Regions from separate parts of the Psychrobacillus sp. FSL H8-0510 genome, predicted to be linked through region 2. Evidence: riboswitches for the same ligand, from Rfam matches in the RefSeq annotation. Region 2 holds a riboswitch; each other region holds the start of a gene.
What was found. A riboswitch is a leader RNA that binds a small molecule or an ion and turns the genes downstream of it on or off. The one in region 2 is predicted to bind lysine.

Region 1 (5,577 bases), 680 kb from region 2:
TTAAAATTATTCTTTTAAAGGTAAGCTAAGCTTATTTTCACTAACTATAATTTTCTTCTAAGAAAATGCTAGAAGTGAAAAGTAATCCATCCTGAGTAATAACTCAAAAATGGATTACTTTTTTAATGTGAATAAGGGGAACTACTGTTATGCAATATAATCCTCTTTGGGGATATCGTCGGCAGCACCTTTATTGTAATATTTCCCTTTTGTTAATACTGCTATAAAAACAGTAAGAATTGCTGCTAAAATAGCTGCAAAGAAAGCAGCGGTACTTTGTAAAAATGAACCCATATAACCTAATGCTGCAAATGTACCTATGCCACTAGCAACGATTAAAGAAACAACTCCAACAGGATTCCATTTGTAGAGAAATTCTTGTCGAGCCTCATAATAACCATTCCCAATTTTCAAAGCTTTTTTAACGACCAATGCATCGGTCACCAATATAGCTGCCCATGATAGTAAAAATACACCTTGAAATGTCATAGCTGTATCTAAATGATCTACAATACCACCGAGCATTAGAATTATTGCAGTAATTGCACTTACAACCACCCAAAATCTGCGTCCAGGTGTAAATTTAAAAATGTTTTCAAAGAAGTTTGATAGCGATAGGGAACTACTATATATGTTAGTAATATTTATACGTAGTTGAGTTAGCATCGTGAATAATGCTCCACCAATACCTAGAAGCATTACAATATAAACTCCTGGATTTGGTTCACCTAAGCGAACACCAAACCAAATACCAAGACCCCCCATAATACCGAAGCAGAAAATCTGTGGAATAAAACCGATTGCCACCGAACCAATTTTAATATCTTTTGGTTTTAGAAAACGAGCATAATCAGATGCTAGTAGGGCTGTTAGACCCATTATTCCATGTTGAACACCTATGCAAAGGAGTAAGGCTTGTCCTCCAACTTGAACGCCCTCAGGTAAATAAGTCCAAAAAGGTCCTTCAAATACGGAAGGTTTATAAAATGATATAACAACTGCTGTTATTAAGAAAACTACAAATATAGGTAGAGACCACTTTTGTAACTTATCTAGTTGTTTAATTCCAAACCAGTTTAAAGGTATAACGATAAAACCGAAGAAAATGATTAATGCCCATTCTTGTAGGTTAGGGAAGAAGGTGTGAACCGCGGATACTAAAATGAGTCCTTCAAATGCACAATACATAATAAAGTTTGTCGCGTAGAGGAACGATGTTAGGGAAGCACCTATATAGCCAAAACCACCGCCTCTAGATAATAAATTGACATTCATACCAGATTTCGCGGATAAGTAAGCAATGAAGGTTCCTAATATACCGGCAACTACTATTGCGTAAATCGAGGAGATAATAGCATTTAGTGCCCCAAATTGCAGAGCCATTACACTACCCATTTGAAAGTAAAAAATGGCAGTGGCTATGCCGAATGTAATATTGGTTATACTTAACCAACCCATATTTCTTTGGCTACGGGGTACCTTTTCTAATGAATAATCTGAGTCCATTTGTTCTGTTACTTTGTGATCTGTAGTTTGGACAGATCTCATAATATCATTCTCCTTTAAAAATAATTACCAATGTAAGTAGACACATTAATAACTAAATTCTCATTGTTTTTATATTTCCACCATTAATTATAACATATACCTAGCTAAGTATTAATACTGAGGTAGTTGACAGAAATATATGTGTATTGTAAACTATGAAACATAATTGAATATAACCTCACTTAGTGTAGTGAGGTAGAGGCGCGATATTTAACAGTCCTTAGTGGAGTTTGAGAAGCTACGATGCTAGGGAGAAGGAAATGTCGCCGAAGTTTGTAATATTACTCGTTATTACTTGCTGGGTCTGTAGTTAATAATTGCAGGACTGTCCACTATAAACATCCCGGTTTATAATGGTGTGCTATCTCATTTGGGAAAAGTAGAGGACCTGGGCAACTATACATATTGCGACCTGAGTTCATCTCAGGTCTTTTTTTGTACAAGTTGTCTTTTTTTATAGGCAAGAACATATATTGATAAAAAGGGAGAAATTAGAATGAAAAAAAGATTAGCATTTTTAACGATATTTGTATCTATTACATTGTTATTAGCGGCATGTGGAACGGCTGATAAAGAGACTTCGGGATCTTCAACAGCTAAAGATACGGCTGATACATTTACAGTAGGCTTAGAAGCAGGTTATGCACCTTTTAACTGGACTCAACTAGACGATTCCAATGGTGGAGTGAAGATTGATGGAAACGCAGAGTATGCTGGTGGATATGATGTGGAAATTGCTAAACGTATTGCGGATGGATTAGGAAAGGAACTAGTTATCGTTAAAACAGAGTGGGATGGGCTTGTGCCATCATTGCAATCAGACAAAATTGATGCAATTATAGCGGGAATGTCACCTACAGAAGAGCGTAAAGAAACAATCGACTTTTCGGAAAACTACTATACTTCCAACTTTGTTATGGTAGTGAAAAAAGGTGGAGCTTTTGAAGGGGCTACTTCTATTCAAGACTTTAGTGGTGCTAAAATTACAGGTCAGTTAAATACTTCTCACTATGGTGTAATTGATCAAATCAAAGATGTGCAAAAACAACCAGCATCTGATAATTTCTCTGCAATGCGTGTAGCATTAGAATCTGGAGTTATTGATGGTTATGTGTCTGAACGTCCAGAAGGAATTAGTGCTTCTTCCGCTAATGCCAACTTTGCAATGGTTGAATTTACGGATGGATTTAAAGCGGCAGAAGAGGATACAGCAGTAGCAGTAGGCTTAAAAAAAGATAGTAAATTAACAGAAGATATTAATAAAATTTTAGCGGAAATTTCTGAAGAAGAAAGACAAGAAATTATGGATGCTGCTATCAATAACCAACCAGCGGCAGAATAAGGGTGAAGTGATACCGGCTGCATCTTTTTGCAGTCGGTTTTTATATGGAATATATGCTTTCTAATTATTAACTATCTAGCTCCAGACGCCAGCAGCGTCTGCGACTTTTCTAAGAAAGGAGGGAAATGTATGAGCATTGAATATATTATTTCTATGATTACTAATAACTGGCCGATGTTCCTTCGTGGAGCAGGAATGACATTATTAATATCAATTATTGGTACAATTTTTGGTGCAGTTATTGGCTTGCTAGCAGGGGTTATTCGTACAATTCCTAAACCTGAAAGAAAAATGAAACGTATTTTGTTAAAAGTAGTAAATCTAATACTTTCTGCATATATTGAGTTTTTTAGAGGAACTCCGATGATCGTACAGGCCATGGTAATATTCTATGGATCTGCGCTTGCTTTTGGGATAGATATGGACCGTACAACAGCAGCAATATTCATCGTTTCGATCAACACGGGTGCATATATGGCAGAAATTGTACGGGGCGGTGTTATTTCCATTGATAAGGGGCAATTCGAAGCTGCACAAGCAATTGGTATGAATCATGTTCAAACAATGTGGAGTGTTGTTCTACCTCAAGTCATCCGAAATATTTTACCAGCAACAGGAAATCAATTTATCATTAATATTAAAGATACGTCTGTCTTGAATGTAATAGGTGTTACGGAACTATATTTTCAAGCGAAAACAGTTGCAGGTATAAGCTTTAAATACTTTGAACCATTCTTTATAGCATGTATTTTGTATTTCGTCATGACGTTTACAGTAACATTAATATTACGATATATAGAGAGAAGATTAGACGGCCCGGAAAACTACAGTATGATTGGTCAGCCGCCACCGCAACTTATGTTACCTAAAAATAATGCGAATATCGATTAAACGAAGGAGGAGAAATCTATGGGAAATGTCATCGAAGTTCAACATTTAAGTAAATCCTTCGGAAATCATGAGGTCTTAAGAGACATAGATTTTTCAGTGAACAAAGGAGAGGTTATTTGCATCATCGGTTCCTCTGGATCAGGAAAATCTACTTTACTTCGTTGTATAAATTTGTTGGAAAAGCCTAGTGGCGGTCAAATTATTTATCGTGGAGAGAATATTTTAGATGAAAAACATGATATCCATGCCTACCGAAAAAAGTTAGGAATGGTTTTTCAACAGTTCAACTTATTTAATAACCATAATGCGTTAAACAATTGTATGGTAGGTCAAGTAAAGGTATTAAAACGTTCTAAAGAGGATGCCGAAAAGATTGCGTTAAAATACTTAAAAGTAGTGGGAATGGATCATTATGTAAATGCCAAGCCTAAGCAACTATCAGGTGGTCAAAAGCAACGTGTCGCTATAGCAAGAGCACTTTCCATGGAACCGGATGTCATGTTATTTGATGAACCTACCTCCGCACTGGATCCAGAAATGGTTGGAGAGGTATTAAAAGTGATGAAAGAGTTAGCAAGTACGGGACTTACAATGTTAATAGTGACACATGAAATGGAGTTTGCTAAAGAAGTAGCCGATCGGGTTGTTTTTATGGATAAAGGCGTAATTGCTGAGGAGGGACCTCCAGAACAAATTTTCAACAACCCGAGGGAAGAAAGAACTAAAACATTTTTAAAACGAACATTAAGTTAATAACAGTATGGAGGAATCGAAAGGTGGACCTTTTCAATCTGATAAAAAAAGAACGAGAATACTGGCTTGTGGATCAACATAAAGTATCCCATATTCCAAATATAGATTATTTAGTTGCGTTCGATCAATTATTAACAGAGTGGAAAGAACAAAATGTAGCATATCTATCCCTTCTGATGGATGAAGAAAATGAGGATTGGCTTTTAAAGCGTCGGTTCAAAAAAGTGTCGTCTATTGTAGAGTACACAAAGACACTACAAGGACCATTTAAAAATACTAGTGATTTTCAAGTAGATGCTCTCTCTGAGAGTCAAGTTACGGATTCTGATTTTGCTAGATTGTATGATGCATGTAGGAGTGGCTCAGCGAACAAGAATAAGCTGTTTTCTATCAGTCAAATAATGGAGTCATTAGAACTTGAATTAGGTACTAATTGGCGAGATCAATGTTTTATCTTTTCTCAAAATGGTAGGAACTACGGTATTAGTATTCCTCATATTGAACAAGGCACGACAGAAGAAGGTAGAATGTTTTACTTTGGGGTAGTTCCAGAGCAACGTCAAAAAGGATATGGAAAGATATTTCATGCTATTTCTTTAGAGCTTTTGAAAAAATTAGGTGCCAAGATATATGTAGGGAGTACAGACACAGGAAATGCCCCTATGAGACGGATTTTTGAAACAAATGGATGTATATTACGAGATATAAAGGGGATTTACCGAATAGACATGAAAAAAGTGGATGAACTCAGAAGATGAGTCCTCCACTTTTATTTTAGTTTTTGGAAATTGCTTCTATTGAAGCGGCAACTTTAGAAATGATTAATTCATTACCTAAAAGTGGAGATTCTTTAGAAGCTTCAGGAGAGCCAGACTCGGGACGTTTATGCGATTCTTTGAAGAGATCACTGTCTTTCCATGCTTGGAAGTTTTCTTCTTTCTCCCAGTACATATTTACATTCATTTCATCATATTCAGTTGGTCCTTGAGTAATAGCGACCTCTACTTTGATGAAGCCTTCCATTTCTTGAAGGGGGCTTGGTT
Region 2 (5,577 bases):
TTCTGCCACAAACCCGTGCGAGTGCGATGCAACCGTTAACTTTGATACATCATGTCCTGCTTGAGTCGCGGCTTTCTTATACAGTTTTACGAGTGGCTCAAACTGGAGTGGGCTACCTCCGATAATTGCCAACACTAGTGGCAATCCAAGGAATCCAGCTCGAGCAACAGATTGCGGTGTTCCACCGCTCGCAATCCAAACGGGAAGTGGGTCTTGTACGGGACGTGGATAAACCCCACGATTCTGAATCGCAGCTCGATGCTTACCACTCCATGAAACCATTTCAGACTCACGTATTTTTAAGAGTAAATCTAACTTTTCTTCATACAATTCATCATAATCCTTTAAATCATATCCAAAGAGTGGGAAAGATTCGATAAAGGAACCACGCCCTGCCATGATCTCTGCTCGACCATTGGAAATAGCGTCTAATGTAGAAAATTCCTCAAATACTCGCACTGGATCATCCGATGAAAGTACTGTTACAGCACTAGTAAGTCTTATACTCTTCGTCCTTGACGCAGCTGCAGCCAGAAGTACTGCTGGGGCGGAAGCCGCATAATCCTTGCGATGATGTTCTCCTACACCGAATACATCTAGCCCAACTTCATCTGCTAATACTATTTCTTCCACTACCTCACGAATACGCTCCGCATGGCTAATTACTTTTCCAGTTTTTACATCTGGAGTGGTTTCCACAAACGTTGTTATACCAATTTCCACTTAATTTTTCCCCCAATCATTATTGCGTTCAATTGTTTATATAAGGATGCTTTCGGCCTTAATGATACCTTATTATCCTATTTATATTCAATTTATCAGTTTCATTGGAGAAAGAGGATTTTGGAATGATATTCTGTTTCACGGGTAAAAATAACTCGAGAGCGAGTATGTAAGGAACCATCCGCTAGTATTCAATAGAGTGAACGCCAGTAAAACTCAGTAACCCTTGTCCTCAAGCTTCCTCTCTCTTCTTCACTTCACTCATTAAATAATCGACAAACAGATCATCCCTTACTAAAGCTGCCTCATAGTTTCTCTTTAAGAAACGTTCGCCATCTTCAAAGCTTGTAAAGGTTTCTTCTAATTCGATTTTATTTTTTTCGAGAATCCAATCTTGATCATTTTTAGAATATAAGATGAACGTGTCATTATTCCTATTTTTATAAAACGAACCGAAAGCCGATTGTTTCAAATTATACTGATTTCTTTTTGCATCTTCTGGTATTGAGGACAGATGGAAAGTGTCCAAAACAAATAACTTATATGCTTCCTCCGTTAAAGTACATCCTGATGCTTTTTGATGTCCTCCGCCGCCGAACTGTCCAGCAACTTCCGAAACATCGACATGATCATAAATTGTACGAAGAGAAATTCTTTTTCCTCCCATGATTACAATTGCGATGTAATCGAGATGTGGAAACTCTTTGCCAAGTTCATTACCTAACTCCGAATGATACGTTTCTGCATAGACCACCCCAGCAATATGGTCTCCCACTTTTGCCTGTACAATCTCTCTTTTCTTGCGACGAATATAGCGATCAATCTTCTCAGATTCCATTTTCAATATTTTCTTTTCAAATTCATCAAAATCAAAATGGTCACTCGTACGAAGTCGTTCCATTATTTTTTCTTCAAATTCTTCCATCGATATTAAATAGAACAATGAGTTTAGGGAATGTGCCTGATGATTCCCGTTCTTTTCCCATTCCCATGTATCATACTGTCTAACTAATTCTACAAATTCTGTTACTGCAGCAGTTGGTTCCAATAATTTGTTGGATACAAGGTACTCATATAATAAGGATGTAGCAGAAGTTAATTTGCCTTCCTGATCTTCCACTAAAATATATCCCCATTCATAATCATTAAAGTGCAACGCTGATTTATGATGATCGATTAGTTGTACCTTCCCATTTGCATTGTAAAAATCATTTAATCGTTTTTCATTATCCCCGTTTGGCGTCAAATCCGTTACGAATAAAAATGTATCAGGTTCATCATTTTCTAAAAAATATTCAATCTCCCGATTAAGAGATGAAATCGAATTATAGCGCACCTTTACATTCTCACCAAATGCTAGCTTTGCTAAAATACCACATCCGACACCATCTAAATCATTATGGGACAATAATTTATACATTCTCTTCACCTCTTATATAGTATGGTTTTTACATACGAAACTTATTAATAAACTAATTTAAAAGTTATTTGGGTCAATTTCAAATTACTTTTATCAATATAAAATTGGACTCCGTTGATTGTAGCGCAAGGTGGCGACTCCAGTGACGAGGAGTGAAGCCATATCCGCGGAAAGCATGCACCTGGAGTGAAGATCAACTTTGACGGATTTTACTACTTAATATTTATTTTACAGGTAAACTGTTGCAATAGTATTAAAAGTCATGTATTATTTTAATAATTAAATATTCTCTTATTTCAATTATATTTGAAGTAAGGATAGAGGCGCAAAAACCATTAGTACACAATTAGAGGATAATGAGATCCTAGGACATTTGTGGAAAGGGGAATTTGCCGAAGTCGATAGAATCTCATTTTTCTTGAAGCTGGTTCAGCTGTTGAACAAACACTGAATTGTCATATAGGAGACTATATGGAGGGCTATCTTACGCACAGAAATATTACTCTATTTCTACTGCAACAACGAGCCCTCGTTGTTGCTTTTTCGCGTTTACTTAACTTGACTACAAAACAAATCTCAAGTTAAGCCTCCGGTGGATGTCACAGACTTTGGAGTTAATTGCGCTAGCGCAATTCAAAATCTGGACGCAATTACACCGAAGTGTAATTGATGAAGCCCTTCTCCCTGAATTTTTAATAATAAATTATAGGATGTGGAGAAGTTATGAATTTCGGACAAATATTAACTGCTATGGTTACTCCTTTTGATCATAATGAGGATATAGATTTTCCAGCTACAAGAAACTTAATAAATTACTTAATCGCCAATGGAACACAAGGTTTGGTTGTGTCTGGAACAACCGGAGAGTCTCCGACGTTAACTGATGAAGAAAAAGTACAGCTGTTTAAATTTACAGTTGAAGTTGTGAATGGTAGAGTGCCAGTTATTGCTGGAACCGGCTCATATAGCACAAAAGCTTCTATCAATTTAACAAAACAGGCTACTGATGCTGGTGTCGATGGTATTATGCTTGTTGTTCCTTATTATAACAAACCATCTCAAGAGGGCTTGTACCAACACTTCCAAACAATTGCTGCAACAACATCATTGCCTATTATGCTATACAATATTCCAGGTCGAAGCGTGGTCAACATGTCATTAGATACCATCATCCGACTTTCTGAGATTCCAAATATCGTTGCAATCAAAGAAGCTGGCGGCAATTTGGACACTATGTCTGAGATTATTAGTAATACTTGTGAGGACTTTTCACTGTATAGTGGCGATGACGGTTTAACAATTCCGGTACTATCAATTGGTGGAACGGGAGTTATTTCCGTAGCTTCGCATATTATTGGAAATGAAATGCAAGCAATGATCGCAAAGTTCAATAATGGAAATGTAAGAGAAGCTGCAAAGGATCATCGCAGACTATTACCCGTCATGAAAGCATTATTTGCAGCTCCAAATCCTACACCTGTTAAAACAGCATTAAATTTAAAAGGCGTTCCAGTGGGTGGAGTTCGCCTACCTATGGTTCCTTTAAATGCTGAGGAACTAACTACTTTAAAGGAAGTATTAACTACACTACCAGAAGGCGTAAAGTCTTAAAAAGAGCGAATTCCAACTGCTGGAATTCGCTCTTTTTTCTTTAATTCGTGGACATGAAAGATCATATACTCGCGGTCGGCCAATGCTTACCCGCGGAGAAGAATGGAATACTCGCGCTCCCTCTCTGGTTACTCGCGGACTGCCATGATTTACTGGCGCAACTGGATATATTTCCATTTAAGAAGTAACTCGAATCGTCCTTTCTCGCGGTCGATTGGTGAATACTCGTTATCGACCAATGCTTACTCGCGGAGAAGAATGGAATACTCGCGCTCCCTCTCTGATTACTCGCGGACTGCCATGATTTACTGCCGCAACAGGATATATTTCCACTTCTAATCATCCTTTCAGGATGTTGAGGAATGAAATGAATTGCACCATTTCTTATGACTATACTAAATGAGCGAATTCCCAGTACTACTGGAATTCGCTCTTTTTTAATTTAACTTCTATATTTAACCGCTAAGCCTTTAAGGAATTTGCGCGCAAAATTGTCTCCGCATTCTTTATAATTACGATGACCTGGTTTTCGTAAAATAGCTCCAAGCTCACCTTTTGAAACTACAATACCACCATCATGCAACACATCTAGCATATCTTCTGTTGTTAATTGTAGAGCTACTTTAAGCTTTTTCAACAGCATATTATTCACGTGATCCTTCTGCTGTACAACTGGCTCCGTATCTGCTGGCTGTTCCGGTTTTGGATCCTGCTTGCCTCTTTTATGTGTGATTAGTCCATTCAAAAACGATTCTAACATTTTATTATTACACTTGATGTGGTTTTCATCCTCTACTACTTCTTCCTCTTCACTTTCCTCTTTTGCTTTGGTAAGAATTTTGAGAACTTCCTCTTTAGTTACTTCCACACCACCAAGTTTAAATACCTCTACCATATCCTTATTCTTTATATCAAGGGCATATCTCAATCTGATTAATATATCATTATTCTCCATTTATAAACCTCCCAATGTCCGCATAAGTAGATATCATACGGAACTAATCATTACTAGAATAGCACAATGTGAGCTAGTATAAAAAAACTGGAAGAGAAATTTTTCATTTTCTCCACCAGTTCGATTTCATTTGCCTATGAATTGAAATCATATATTTGACCTTTTATCAAATAAGCTGTGCTTTCAGCGATATTCGTAATATGGTCTGCCGTTCTCTCTAAAAAGCGATTAACAAATAATAATTGTACAAGCTGACTTGTTTCTTCTGGATGTTCACTTAGATAAGCAGTAAGTTTTTTATATGTCTCTCTACTATATTGATCTACATTGTCCTCTAAATCTCCCACTTCTTTAGCAAGCAGGATATTTTCCTCTAAGAATGATTGTAATGCTTTTCGAAGCATTTCAATCGATATATCTTTCATCTTTTCTAGATGGGTAATATCTAGTAAAGATTCAGTATTGCCGATTTTAATCGTTGCTTTTGCAATATTTACAGCAAAATCTGCGACCCGTTCAATTTCAGATGAAATTTTAAGGACACCAATTATTTCACGTAAATCTCTGGAAACAGGTGATTCTTTTGCTATCATCCATATGGAGAACTGATTTACTTCTATTTCAAGATTATCAATCGCTGTATCTCCTTCAATTACTTTTAGAGCGATCTCCACATCCTGTGTTTTTAAAGCCTTAAAAGATTTTTCTAGAGCGACAACTGAGAGTTCACCCATTTCGATAATCTTACTCTTTAGTTCTTCTAAATTATTTTCAAAGTTTACACGAATACCCATTGGTAACCTCCTATTATCCAAATCGACCTGTAACATAGTCTTCTGTTCTCTGATCCTGCGGGGTGGAGAAAATA
Region 3 (5,577 bases), 650 kb from region 2:
GGGATCGTAGGAGATTTATTCGAAGTTATTCCAATGCTTACTGAAGAGTTCAAAAAACTTAAAGTAAACGCATAATAATAGATGAGGCTGTCCAAAAGAAAAACTTTTGGGCAGCCTTTTTGTGTAAAACTGATTAAAATATTGTGCTTGTTCATGTAATTGATCAAAGTTGAAATTTTTTATAAATTGTTTATATATTTATTTTGTTTTCTCTTGTATAAAAACTCTTCCACAATTCGTTGGAGCTATAGTCGTTTCAATTTTGTTCCAATGCTTTGAATGTTTCAGGTATGCTAAGATTTACTTTCAAGCTAATATGTAGATGTTGGTATTTCTGTCTGTTATAATCATTACATAGTAGATAAAGGAGGAATTTTAATATGGCAATTGTTCATGGAACAGATCAAACATTTAACACAGATATAGAAGAAGGTTTAGTATTAGTAGATTTTTGGGCAACATGGTGCGGACCTTGTAAAATGATTGCTCCTGTACTAGAAGAAATGGATGCTGAAATGAGCGATAAAGTTAAAATCGTAAAAGTAGATGTGGATGAAAACCAAGCTACTGCTAGTCAATTCGGTATTATGTCAATTCCAACATTAGTATTATTTAAAGATGGAAAACCTGTTGATAAAGCAGTAGGTTTCCAACCAAAAGAAGCATTAGTACAACTTGTAGAAAAAAACGCATAATCTAAAACCGGGTGCTACATAGTACCCGGTTTTTTTAAACAGGTGATAATATGAATAATTTGATCGAACAAAAATGTTCCATCCTACCGGATGAACCAGGATGTTACTTGATGAAAGACCGACAAGGAACTATTATATACGTCGGCAAAGCTAAAATATTAAAAAATCGTGTACGCTCATATTTTAAAGGAGCACACGATGGTAAAACACTCCGATTAGTGCAAGAAATTGTTGACTTCGAATATATCGTCACATCATCTGAGTTGGAAGCTTTAATACTGGAGCTCCACCTTATTAAAAAGCATGATCCAAAATACAATATTATGTTAAAAGATGATAAAACGTATCCATACATTAAAATTACTGCTGAAAAAGATCCTCGTCTGATTATTACAAGACAGGTGAAAAAAGATAAGGGTAAATACTTTGGTCCATATCCCAACTCTCATGCGGCACATGAAACAAAAAAACTTCTAGATCGTCTATATCCACTTCGAAAATGTCAAAAAATGCCGAATAGAGTTTGTCTATACTACCATATGGGACAATGTTTAGCGCCCTGTGTGAAAAAAGTAGAAGAGAATACTTATGAGACAATTATTCAAGAAATAGCCAGCTTTTTAAATGGTGGGCATACGCAAGTGAAAAAAGAATTGGTTCAAAAGATGAATTCAGCTGCTGAGACTCTTGAATTCGAACGAGCAAAAGAGTATCGTGATCAGATTTCACATATCGAACAAGTGATGGAAAAACAAAAAATGACGATGAATGATTTCACGAGCAGAGACATATTTGGTTTCCATGTTGATAAAGGTTGGATGTGTGTTCAAGTATTTTTTATCCGACAAGGAAAGCTTATCGAAAGAGATGTGTCATTATTTCCGATCTTCCGGGATCCAGAAGAGGAATTCATCACATTTTTAGGTCAGTTCTATGCGAAGCCAGAGCATATTAAACCAAAAGAAATTTATGTTCCATTAACTACGGATCTTGACTTAGCTTCAAATCTTCTAGAAATGAAAGTTTTCGTTCCACAACGAGGCACAAAGAAAAATCTAGTCGAGTTAGCAGAAAAAAATGCAAAAATAGCTCTTACGGAGAAATTTCATTTAATCGAAAGACAAGAAGAGCGAACTATTGGGGCAGTTGAACAGCTTGGTGATTCCATGGGGATTGCACCTCCAATGCGAATAGAAGCTTTCGATAACTCGCATATTCATGGTACAGATGCTGTATCTGCAATGGTTGTATTTATTGATGGAAGATCAAGCAAAAAAGATTATCGTAAATACAAGACAAAAACGGCTGCCAAACATGATGATTATGGTGCTATGCGTGAAGTTGTTCGGCGAAGATATACAAGAGTCTTGAAAGAGAATTTACCACTACCCGATTTAGTAATCATTGATGGCGGAAAAGGGCAAATTGAGGCAGCGCGCGAAATTATTGAGGATGAACTAGGTCTTGATATACCGATTGCTGGGCTTGCAAAGGACGGCAAGCATCAGACTTCTCAACTTATTTATGGTGATCCTTTGGAGATAATACCGATGAAGCGGACTAGCGAAGGTTTTTATTTGCTCCAACGAATTCAGGATGAAGTCCATCGTTTTGCTATAACATTCCATAGACAACAGCGTGGAAAGCACACAATTGCATCTTCTCTAGATGGTATTGAAGGGATTGGTCCTCAACGGAAAAAGTTATTACTAAAACAATTTGGTTCTTTAAAGAAAATACAAGCTGCTAGCAAAGAAGAGTTAATGGCTGCAGGATTACCGAGTAAGCAAGCAGATTTAGTGATTGACCATTATCAGAAAAATGTATTGTCTTCTGAATAATCATATGTTATGGTTGTAACAATTTAATATTCACTATTATAAGTGAAGATAGAGGTGCGATTAGACATCAGTACTCAGCAGGAGGAAGGAAAGTTCCTAGAATAGCTGAAGAAAGGGTTTTTCGCCGAAACATAGAATAGCTTTTCCTATTCTGTTGTTGGTTCTGCATTTAATAGATGTAGGATTGTCAGAATTTGATATTCTGGAGGGCTATCTCACATGGACAGATTTTTTGGACCGTGTATGAGACAATGCTTTTCACAATATGTGAAAAGCATTTTTTAATCCTTTCAGTTAATAAGGGAGCGGATGATCATGACTAAAATTGTAATGAAATTTGGCGGTACTTCGGTTGAATCAACTGAAAAGATTACAGATGTTGCTAATCGGGTAAAAGGTGAAAAAGAAAATGGTCATGATATTGTGGTTGTTGTATCCGCAATGGGTAAAGCGACAGATGAATTATCAAAATTGGCTTTCGAATTAGCAGATTCGCCGTCCAAACGTGAAATGGACGTGCTCTTATCTTCTGGGGAGCAAGTTACAATGGCATTGCTTTCTCTCAAGTTAAACGCAATTGGAGTAGAAGCCATTTCTCTCACAGGTGCCCAGGCAGGTCTGATAACAGATAGTGTACATAGAAATGCAAAAGTAATGAAAATGGATCCTTCAAAAATTGATGGATTACTTGTAGCGAATAAAGTAGTTATTGTAGCTGGTTTCCAAGGGATATCTGAAGCAGGAGAGATTACTACACTTGGCAGAGGAGGATCTGATACAACTGCTGTTGCTATTGCTGCTTCTATTGAAGCGGAAATTTGCGATATTTATACAGATGTAGACGGGATTTACACGTCTGATCCTCGCTATATTGAAAGTGCGCGTAAACTGGAACAGCTTGAATATGACGAAATGTTAGAACTCGCTAATTTAGGTGCAGGAGTATTACATCCACGTGCTGTTGAATTTGCTAAAAATTATAAGGTTCCATTAAGAGTGCGCTCGAGCTTTAAAGATGGAGAAGGAACGATTTTGAAGGAGGAAGTAGATGTGGAAAATAATTTAGTAGTTCGTGGAGTGGCATTTGAATCAGATATCGTCCGATTGACTATAGAATACGAAGTACCTTTTAACGGTTCCCTCGCTTCTATTTTTACGACTTTAGCAGCAAATCATATAAACGTAGATATTATTGTGCAGTCGATAGTAGAAGGAGTGAAACCTGCAGTATCCTTTTCTATTAAAAAGGAATCCTTGTCTGAAGCGATAACAGTTTTAGAGACACACAAACAAGCACTAGGCTTTACTTTCGCGGATTTTGAAGTTGGTCTTTCAAAGGTTTCTATTGTCGGTTCGGGAATGGTATCGAATCCCGGGGTAGCAGCTCAAATGTTTGATCGATTAAGAAAAGAAAATATTCCTGTGAAAATGGTAAGTACTTCAGAGATAAAAGTGTCAGTCGTTGTACCCCAACAAAATATGATCGAAGCAGCAAATGCTTTACATGATGAATTTGAACTTGCACTAACTCATCAATCCGTATAATATTTTTATGTTAAAATTCATTTTCTATTATCTATTTGAATCTGTTAAAAGGTTTTCACAATAGTTTCACTATTAAAGAGGGGGAACAGGAAAAGTCGTATGCGACTATCCCGTTACCCTTTTGTTTTAGAATCCCATTTTATTTGCAAAGAGACAAGGCCATTCTTTTTTACTTCTTCGTCATAACATTCGGTTAAAAAACCAGTAATCTTTTGTTGTTGTTCAGCTAAAAAGCCTGCTTCTAATCGATGACTTCTACTTTGACCACTCTGAGGTAGATTATATGTACTTAGCGTATAGAAAGCGGAGTCTTTTGTAGTTTTTTCTAAATGTAAAGTGCCCCAGCCAGCTTCGTTGAAAAAAGTGATAGCTTCGTCCAATGAATATAGGGGAAATTTGCGGGCTAAATCTTTCCCTGCCCAATATAATATATCTTTTTCATGTTTTCCGAGAATAGAAGTAAGCACATGGTCTCTTAGTAACTCATATCCAAAGGAAGTTACATGTGAATGTTCCTTTTCATTCAAGTAGCAACCCTTCTTTCCAAAAATCAATATTGCCTATTTATTTTATCATAAAAAAATTACAAATGGGGACTTGATTAGATTGTGATTAATTTAACAATTTATTATCCGAAAAAGGTAAAGGAATCCATTTTAAAATACGGAAAGATACCTTGACGCTCCAAAATGATGAGAGTACAATGGATATGTCATAAATACGTAACTTGATGATGTGAAATTTTTGAGAACTTTTGCTTTTTTGAGATAGTTTTCATTCTTTTCAGTCAGAAATTTGAGGGGGTAATTGTTTTGTCGAACGATCGCGAATTTTATTGGCGTCGACTGCATTCCTTACTTGGTATTATACCGGTAGGTCTGTTTTTAGCGCAGCATTTAGTAGTAAATCACTTTGCTACAAGAGGAGCAGAAGCATTTAATAGTGCATCTCACTTCATGGAGAGTCTACCATTTCGATTAATGTTAGAAATCTTCGTAATTTATATTCCATTAATGTTCCATGCATTTTACGGAATTTACATTGCATTTACTGCAAAAAATAATCCGAAGCAATTTGGAACGTTGAGAAACTATTTATTTATATTACAAAGATTTACTGGCATTTTCTTAGTTGTATTTATCGCTTGGCATGTTTTTGAAACACGTTTCCAAGCTGCTATTGGAGCAAAAGAAGTTAATTTTAACATGATGGCAGAGATTTTATCTAACCCATGGATGTTAGGTTTCTATATTGTAGGTGTTGTTTCAGCCACTTTCCATTTAGCTAATGGTATTTGGTCATTCTTAGTTAGCTGGGGTATTACACAATCTGCAAGATCACAACAAATTGTTACTTATGTAACTTTAATTATCTTCTTAGCGTTATCTGTAGTTGGCGTACAAGCTCTTCTAGCATTCGTTTAAGAAACTTTAAAGTCGTTCAACTACTATTAAATTGAGGAGTGAGAATAGCATGGCAAAAAGTAAACTGATTGT

Region 1: linked by a shared signal. The riboswitch ahead of MHI40_RS19105 (transporter substrate-binding domain-containing protein) and the one ahead of dapA (4-hydroxy-tetrahydrodipicolinate synthase) in region 2 are both predicted to bind lysine.
Region 3: linked by a shared signal. The riboswitch ahead of MHI40_RS12235 (aspartate kinase) and the one ahead of dapA (4-hydroxy-tetrahydrodipicolinate synthase) in region 2 are both predicted to bind lysine.

Annotation. Positions count from the first base shown of each region.
Region 1 is NZ_JBBOYZ010000001.1:3,742,766-3,748,342, reverse strand. It holds gene MHI40_RS19110 (purine-cytosine permease family protein) at 148-1,548, opposite strand; lysine riboswitch at 1,737-1,920, shown strand; gene MHI40_RS19105 (transporter substrate-binding domain-containing protein) at 2,045-2,890, shown strand; gene MHI40_RS19100 (amino acid ABC transporter permease) at 3,020-3,781, shown strand; gene MHI40_RS19095 (amino acid ABC transporter ATP-binding protein) at 3,800-4,534, shown strand; gene MHI40_RS19090 (hypothetical protein) at 4,558-5,292, shown strand; gene MHI40_RS19085 (heme oxygenase) at 5,309-5,577, opposite strand, start outside.
Region 2 is NZ_JBBOYZ010000001.1:3,066,017-3,071,593, forward strand. It holds gene MHI40_RS15660 (LLM class flavin-dependent oxidoreductase) at 1-723, opposite strand, end outside; gene MHI40_RS15665 (DHH family phosphoesterase) at 956-2,143, opposite strand; lysine riboswitch at 2,454-2,633, shown strand; gene dapA (4-hydroxy-tetrahydrodipicolinate synthase) at 2,867-3,754, shown strand; gene MHI40_RS15675 (YehS family protein) at 4,197-4,709, opposite strand; gene phoU (phosphate signaling complex protein PhoU) at 4,844-5,503, opposite strand; gene pstB (phosphate ABC transporter ATP-binding protein PstB) at 5,517-5,577, opposite strand, start outside.
Region 3 is NZ_JBBOYZ010000001.1:2,412,737-2,418,313, reverse strand. It holds gene MHI40_RS12250 (electron transfer flavoprotein subunit alpha/FixB family protein) at 1-75, shown strand, start outside; gene trxA (thioredoxin) at 381-695, shown strand; gene uvrC (excinuclease ABC subunit UvrC) at 746-2,536, shown strand; lysine riboswitch at 2,578-2,757, shown strand; gene MHI40_RS12235 (aspartate kinase) at 2,852-4,081, shown strand; gene MHI40_RS12230 (YslB family protein) at 4,195-4,608, opposite strand; gene MHI40_RS12225 (succinate dehydrogenase cytochrome b558 subunit) at 4,894-5,505, shown strand; gene sdhA (succinate dehydrogenase flavoprotein subunit) at 5,555-5,577, shown strand, end outside.